2 regions of the Massilia sp. W12 genome follow, and region 2 is predicted to be linked to the other one. Evidence: predicted binding sites of a transcription regulator. Region 2 holds the regulator's gene; the other holds the start of a gene.
The links. Region 2 encodes NrdR, which represses ribonucleotide reductase genes. Its sites were predicted from a motif close to CACNANATNTNGTG; they were not measured.
Positions count from the first base shown of each region.

Region 1: V8J88_RS23215 (ribonucleoside-diphosphate reductase subunit alpha) is a predicted target of NrdR. The motif match lies at 2,188-2,201, and genes of this name have one in related genera.

Region 1 is NZ_CP147776.1:5,647,671-5,651,621, forward strand. Features, by position in the region: gene V8J88_RS23215 (ribonucleoside-diphosphate reductase subunit alpha) at 1-1,977, opposite strand, end outside; gene V8J88_RS23220 (CCXG family PEP-CTERM protein) at 2,436-3,074, opposite strand; gene V8J88_RS23225 (hypothetical protein) at 3,379-3,951, opposite strand, start outside.
Region 2 is NZ_CP147776.1:4,544,807-4,548,757, forward strand. Features, by position in the region: gene V8J88_RS18350 (GspH/FimT family pseudopilin) at 1-412, opposite strand, end outside; gene V8J88_RS18355 (GspH/FimT family pseudopilin) at 672-1,421, opposite strand; gene nrdR (transcriptional regulator NrdR) at 1,641-2,105, opposite strand; gene glyA (serine hydroxymethyltransferase) at 2,150-3,397, opposite strand; ZMP/ZTP riboswitch at 3,482-3,601, opposite strand; gene V8J88_RS18370 (SDR family NAD(P)-dependent oxidoreductase) at 3,779-3,951, shown strand, end outside.

The DNA.
Region 1 (3,951 bases), 1.1 Mb from region 2:
CGAGGCGTAAGGCAGGCGCATCATGTGCAGGCAGTCCTGGAAGCCCATGATGCCCATGCCGACCGGGCGGTGGCGCAGATTCGAGTCGCGCGCTTTTTTCACGGCGTAGTAATTGATGTCGATCACATTGTCCAGCATGCGCATGGCGATGCTGACGGTGCGGCGCAGTTTTTCCAGATTCAGCACGCCGTTTTGCATGTGCGCAGCCAGATTCACCGAACCCAGATTACACACCGCGATTTCGCTGTCATTCGTGTTCAGGGTGATTTCCGTGCACAGATTCGAGCTGTGCACCACGCCGACGTGCTGCTGCGGGCTGCGGATATTGCAAGGATCTTTGAAGGTGATCCAGGGATGGCCGGTTTCAAACAGCATCGACAGCATTTTGCGCCACAGATCGAGCGCCTGCACTTTTTTGAACAGCTTGATTTCGCCGCGTGCGGCGCGCGCTTCGTAGCCGGTATAGGCTTCTTCAAATGCGCGGCCGAATTTGTCGTGCAAGTCCGGCGCGTCGGACGGCGAAAACAGCGTCCATTCGCCTTTTTCCATCACGCGCTTCATGAACAGATCGGGAATCCAGTTCGCGGTGTTCATGTCGTGGGTGCGGCGGCGGTCGTCGCCGGTGTTTTTGCGCAGGTCGAGGAATTCCTCGATGTCCATATGCCAGGTTTCCAGATAGGCGCATACCGCGCCCTTGCGCTTGCCGCCCTGGTTGACCGCGACGGCGGTGTCATTCACCACTTTCAGGAACGGCACCACGCCTTGCGATTTGCCGTTGGTGCCCTTGATGTGCGAGCCGAGCGCGCGCACCGGGGTCCAGTCATTGCCCAGGCCGCCGGCGTATTTCGCCAGCAGGGCGTTTTCTTTGATCGCCTCATAAATGCCATCCAGATCGTCGGAGACCGTGGTCAGGTAGCAGGATGAGAGTTGCGAGCGCCGCGTGCCGGAATTGAACAGGGTCGGCGTCGAACTCATAAAGTCGAACGACGACAGCAGGTGGTAAAACTCGATGGCGCGCGCTTCGCGGTCGATTTCATTTAAGGCCAGGCCCATCGCCACGCGCATGAAAAAGGCTTGCGGCATTTCGATGCGCACTTGGTTGACGTGCAGGAAATAGCGGTCGTACAGGGTTTGCAGGCCGAGATAGCCGAATTGCAAATCGCGCTCGGCCACAATCGCTTGCGCCAGACGCTGCAGATCAAATTCGCCCAGACGCGGGTCGAGCAGTTCAGCGGAAATGCCTTTGCGGATGAAGGCCGGGAAGTATTCGCGATACGCCGCCGGCGTGTCTTTTTGCGCCACTTCCTGTGCAAACACTTCTTTACGGATGGTGTGCAACAGCAGGCGCGCGGTGACCAGACTGTAAGCCGGGTCTTTTTCCATCAGCGCGCGTGCGGCCAGGATGGCGGATTTGTGCAGCTCTTCAACCGGAATGCCGTCGTACAGGTTTTTCAGGGTTTCGCCCAGGATGGCTTGCGCATCCACATGCTTTTCCAGGCCGATACAGGCGGCGGAAATCAATTCGCGCACGCGCTCGCGGTCGAGCACGCGCATTTCGCCGTTTTCCAGCACATGCAATTTCGGCTCGCCTTCGCCGCGCGCTTCTTTCTGCTGGCGCCGTTCTTCCATATGCTTGGCGCGGTACAGCACGTAGGCGCGCGCCACGTCGTGTTCGCCGGAGCGCATCAAAGACAGTTCGACTTGATCTTGAATGTCTTCAATATGGAAGGTGCCGCCGGTCGGCTGGCGGCGCTGCAGCGCGCTGACCACGTTCTCGGTCAGCTGTTCCACCAGCTCGCGCACACGGGCCGAGGCCGCACCCTGTCCGCCATTCACCGCCAAAAACGCCTTGGTCATCGCAATTGCGATTTTGGCCGGCTCAAAGCCGACCACGGCGCCATTGCGGCGGATCACGCGGTACTCGGCGCGTGCGAGTTGCGGCGTATCCAGGCCCGGCGTGGCGCCGGCCAGGGGCATGGCTTGGCCGGTTGGCAACAGGGATGTGTCTTGCGTCGTGTGCATTGAAGCTCCTGAATCTGGCTGGTGGGGCGGCGGCCCCGTTGATCATGCGCACCCCGGTTCTGCGGCGCTCAGCGCCTGGCAAGTTCCGGTATGCGGGCTGCGTGACGGGAAGCTTACGATGTAAGCCGCTTGCAAGATACGGCAGAATCTGTTAAGCCCTCTCAACACTATATATAGTAGTCGAAATCACGCGAGGCACAAATTGTAGTGCCCATCCGGAGGCCACGCAATCGTTTTTGACAACATAAAAAGAGATTTTTCGCTTGAATTCGGCGATGAAATATGGCAGAGGCATGACAGATCGGCGTATCAAAATCAGCAAAAAAGCCATGCATCAATGTTGCCGCGTTAACAAGGAAAAGCCCGCAAGCGCAAGGCCTGCGGGCTTTTCTGCGGCGCTTTTGGCGCTGTGATCAGGCCAGTTTTTGTTGGCGGCGGCGGCTTAACATGCCAACTGCGCCCAGACCTGCCAGCAGCAGGGCGTAGGTTTCGGGTTCCGGCACCGGGTTCAGGGTCTGGTTGTTGAAGCTTTGGAAGCCCTGGCCGAAGTTGTATTGAATTTGCTGACCGCCATCACAGCAGTTTTCCAGGCCGTACACCGTCAGGGTGTGGTTGCCGGCGGCGATATTGCCGGAGAATTGGAAGTACTGGCTGGGGTTGTTGTAATTACCGGCCCACCACATATCGGTGTTGCGGAAAGCGACGGCCTGGCCGTCCAGGAAGATCGCGCCGCCACGGCCAAAATCCACCCCGGCGCGAATCGTCCATGTGCCGGCCTGGTTGCCTTGCACGCCGAATTGAATGGTGGATTTAAACGCCACATTGGTATAGCTGCCGCCAAAAATGGACTGGTTGGAAATATTGTTATAGCTGGCGATATTTGTCACGCCATAACCGGCGCCGGGCGCGGCAACCGCAGCTTCCACCACATCGCGGTAAGCTTCAGCAGTGGCTTGCGGGCCGGCGGCAGAATAGCCGGTTTGGAACGAAATCAGGCTGGCATTCGCGTGCGCTGCGGCAAACAAAGCGATCAGTGCGGCAATCTTTTTCATCAGTATTCCTTTGTGTGGTAGCGGGGCCTTGCAGGACTTTTTTCATTCATCTGTGAATATTTATCCACATGTTTTTATGGCAATCCTGAGTACGGCATTGTAATGATGCCTGGCGGCAATGTAAACGCCGGATATTGATTTATTGATAAATTAGAGGGGTATTTCTTTTCCCAGCGTCAGCAGGCAGACTTTAGCTGCTATGCGGCGGCAATCTATGCGCTTGAGGGAATGCGAACAAGCCGGGTTCCCGCCTGTGCGGAAAAAATGGCGGCAGCCATGGGCCGCAATTTTTGCGACAAACGCATCAGCCCGGGCAGTTGGTGGCTTCCATTTTCCCGCTGAAGCCGCCATTCACGGCGGAGGGCCGGTTTGGCAGATGCATGCAATAACTGTTCTTGCCATGGCGGATGCGGTAAAACTCTTGCCCGCCGACAGAAATACGTTCAATAGTGGCTTCGCGCGGGATGCCGGCGGCGCGTATGGCTTCTTCAAAACGGTCGCCATGCCCCATGGCGCTGGCGCGCGCCAGCGGCGAATCGCCAGCGCGCAAGCCGCGCTCGGTTTTGCCGGCGGCGCGCAGGGCGTTTTGCGCGAATTCGCTGTCATATTGGCGCGCAAAGGGATCGCTTGGCGTTGCCGGGGCGGGTTTGTCCAGATTGACGGGCGCGGGCGGCAGCAAGATGGCGGCGGGCGGCGCGGCAGTTTCTGTGGGCGGCAGTGGCCGTGGGACTGGGGTGGGCGCTGCCGGCGGCGCAGTTTGCCGCAGCGTGCGCGGCTGAGGATTGCTTTGCTGGATTGCTTGCGCTTGTGCCGGCCTGTGCGGCGCCGGCGGTGGCAGGAAAACGATTTGCAAGTCCTGGCGCTTGAGTTGGCTGGC
Region 2 (3,951 bases):
ATTGAAATGCAGGATTCACCGCCCCGGCAGCCTCGCCCATTGCATTGAAGGTCAATGACGAGAGATTGCCTTGTGCATTCACATTTTGCGGCAGCACATCCTGCCTGTACAAAATCGTATCGCCATTGTCAAACACACCTACCGTGGCGGGCGCGCTGCTGCCTTCTGCAAACACGATCCAGCCGGCGTTCCAATTGGTGCTGCCATTACTGCACTGAGGCGCTGCATCATTCGGTTTTTCAGAGCGGCAGATTGTCACCAGACGGCTGCGCTGCACCGCCTCTGAACGGGCCAGGGTCATTGCGCCAATCATGTCATTGGCATGAGTCGAAACTTTGCTATCGTTCAGAAAGCCCGCCATATTGGGAACGCCGACGGTCAGCAAGAGCACGGTGATCAAGACTGTCACCATAGCCTCAATCAGGGAAAAACCTGCCTGCGTATGGCAGGCAGGCCGGGATGGAGCGCTCAGTCGCCTTCGCTGCTGATCTGGGTAAGCTTGCATGGGATATATATAGAAACCGGATGGATGAGTTGACATCATATTTTGCCAGCCGGAATGCAGCAAGCTTCATGCGATAAATGGCAGGCTTTCAAGGATGGGCGGCTAAAGCTGTGAATACTTCTCCACAGTTTTCCGCTATGCAACAAAACACCCATCCCGTCATACCTCATGCACAACGATCCACATCCCGCAACACTCTGGTTCTGCCTGCACGGGAAATGCACAAAACCCTTTGCTGCTTGCCATCCCAGGAAAATTGCACACGGGCACCGGCGATATTCAAAGGCACGCCTTGCGGCCCCCAGATAATCGCAGTCGCGGTAGCGTCACCCTCCCCGCCTTCATGCAAGGTTCCTTGACGGGCCAGGATTTCATCCTCGGCATCGACCTGCCCCAGATTGCCGGCGCCATTTTCCACAAACACCAGCCAACCGGCGGCCCAATCGCGCGGCCCATGCCCATCCACAGTATCCAGGCTGCACTCATCACGCCCCTGGTCTGCGCGCACACTGCGGCAGACTGTCACCGGCTTGCCGCGCTGAATCGCCTCCGTGCGTGCGAAGGACTGCGCGGCTATAAATTGATTAACGCTGGTGCTGAGTTTGGTGTCGCGCAGCAATTTATTAAACTCAGGCAGCGCCTGCGTCAGCAAGATCAATCCGATGGCCAGGGCGATCAATAATTCCGGCAGGCTGTGGCCGGCTTGCAGCCAGCGCCCGTGCTTATGCGGCATTTGCCGGCGCCAATCCAGGCGCTCACGCCACGCCATCCGAACGCGCCGGCCAGCCCCGGCCAGCTTGGGCAGCAGCAAGGTCCGGGTGAAATGAATGGCGGCGGACAAAATGTTTTGCCTGCGACTGAAGATATTGCGCATACCCATCTGATTCCACAGGTGCGCAAGATGATGTCTCAACATGGCTCCCCTCCGATCTTTGGTTGGCAATGCAGGAGCCTGCCGGACGCATCCAAGCCCGACAGGACTGCAACAATCGTCACCGCCTCTGGCGGCGCAATTTCAGGCTAGACAGCAGATTTGCCTGCAACAAGCGGGATGGAACAAAGAAAACGCATTCTTGCCACTCGACAAGCCTGCGTTGCGGGAACACGACAAGTTATGAAAAATGGCCAACAGCTTTCAATTCTGGCCGGGGGGACGGGCGAATTCTTCGATTGCGTTTTGAAACTGCGTCAGATCGTCAAAACTCTGATACACCGAGGCAAAGCGGATATAAGCGACTTGATCGAGCTGCTTAAGCTCATCCATCACCCACTGCCCGATCTGACCGCTGGGCACTTCGCGCAGACCGGATGAGAGCAATTTTTCCGTGATGTGCTGCACCGCCGTGTCAATCGCCGTGACAGCGACCGGGCGTTTGCGCAGCGCCAGCATGAGGCTGGCGCGCAATTTGGCGGGATCAAATTCGGTGCGGCTGGCGTTCTTTTTGACCACTACCGGCAGCACCAGCTCCACTCTTTCATAAGTGGTGAAGCGCTTATCGCAGTTGGCGCAACGGCGCCGGCGCCGGATCGAATCACCCTCATCCGAGGCGCGCGAATCCAGCACCTGGGTTTCCTGATGGTGGCAAAAAGGACATTTCATCTTAGTCGATATGACAAGGGCGGCCAGCAGGCCGCCCGGGGTGTTTATGCTGCGTACACCGGGAAGGCGTCAGTCAGCACCTTGACTTCCGCTTTCACACGTTCGATCACTGCTGCATCTTGCGGATTATCCAGCACGTCCGCAATCAGCTGGCCGACTTTGTGCGATTCGGCTTCGCCGAAACCGCGCGTGGTCATTGCCGGGCTGCCCAGACGGATGCCGGAAGTCACGAATGGTTTTTCCGGGTCGTTCGGAATCGCATTCTTGTTGCAAGTCATGTGCGCGCTGCCCAGCACCGCTTCCGCCGCTTTGCCGGTGATGTTCTTGGGACGCAAGTCAACCAGGAACACATGCGACTCGGTGCGCCCGGAAACAATGCGCAGACCGCGCGAAATCAACGACTTGGCCAGCGCGTCAGCGTTTTTCAACACCTGCTGCTGATACACCTTGAATTCCGGGGTCAGCGCTTCTTTGAACGCCACCGCCTTGCCGGCGATCACATGCATCAGCGGGCCGCCTTGCAGGCCGGGGAAAATTGCGGAATTGATGGCCTTTTCGTGCTCGGCTTTCATCAGGATGATGCCGCCGCGCGGGCCGCGCAGGGATTTATGCGTGGTCGAGGTGACAAAATCGGCATGCGGCACCGGATTCGGGTACACACCGGCGGCGATCAAGCCGGCGTAGTGCGCCATATCCACCATGAAATACGCGCCGACATCCTTGGCCACCTTGGCCATGCGCTCGAAATCAATCCGCAAAGCGTAAGCGGAAGCGCCGGCGATGATCAGTTTCGGGCGCGTTTCATGCGCCTTCTTTTCCATCGCGTCGTAGTCGATTTCCTCTTGCGCGTTCAAACCGTAAGACACCACGTCAAACCATTTGCCGGACATGTTCAAGGCCATGCCGTGGGTCAGATGACCGCCTTCAGCCAGGGACATGCCCATGATGCGGTCGCCGGGTTTGAGCACGGCGAAAAACACGCCCTGATTCGCCTGCGAGCCGGAGTTCGGCTGCACATTCGCGGCTTCGGCGCCAAATAATTGTTTTACGCGGTCAATCGCCAATTGTTCGGCCACATCCACGAATTCGCAACCGCCATAGTAGCGTTTGCCGGGATAGCCTTCGGCGTATTTATTGGTGAGTTGTGAACCTTGCGCCTGCATCACTGCCGGCGAAGTGTAGTTTTCAGAGGCGATCAACTCGATATGATCTTGTTGGCGCTGATTTTCTTTTTGAATCGCGCTCCATAATTCGGGGTCGATGTTGGCGAGTGTATGGTCTTTTGCGAACATGAAAAAACTCCTTCAGTAATTGCTTTCAGAAGCCGCGCAGGCAGGCCTGGCTGAACGGTCAGGCGCCGACACTGGCGTAGCAACCATCATCGCCCAGGCGAACGGCATTGACTCTCACGTTCCCCGGTGGCGCTCCACCTTTTCACCGTTCACGGCAAACTTTGTTATGCTTGGAACGGCTTCTCGCCAGTCACGTGAGACATCGGGAGCGGCATTGCCTTGCAGCAAGTCTGCCCCGCTAATGGTGCGGCGATTGTAAAGTAAGGCCAGGGATTCGGCAAGCCGCAACCAGCTCTGCGAATTGCAGTGCAACATTGCGTAATTATGCATAATCAGAGGAACGATGGCCCGCAGTTCATATTTTCAGTAAAAGGAGAAACCATGATTGTATTGGTAACCGGGGCCAGCTCGGGCTTTGGCGAGGCGATTGCACGCCGCTTTGTCGCCGGCGGCGCGCGCGTAATCGCAGCGGCCCGCCGCAGCGAACGCTTGCAGGCGCTGGCTGCGGACTTGGGCCCGGCGCTGCTGCCGCTGACGCTGGACATGCGCGAACG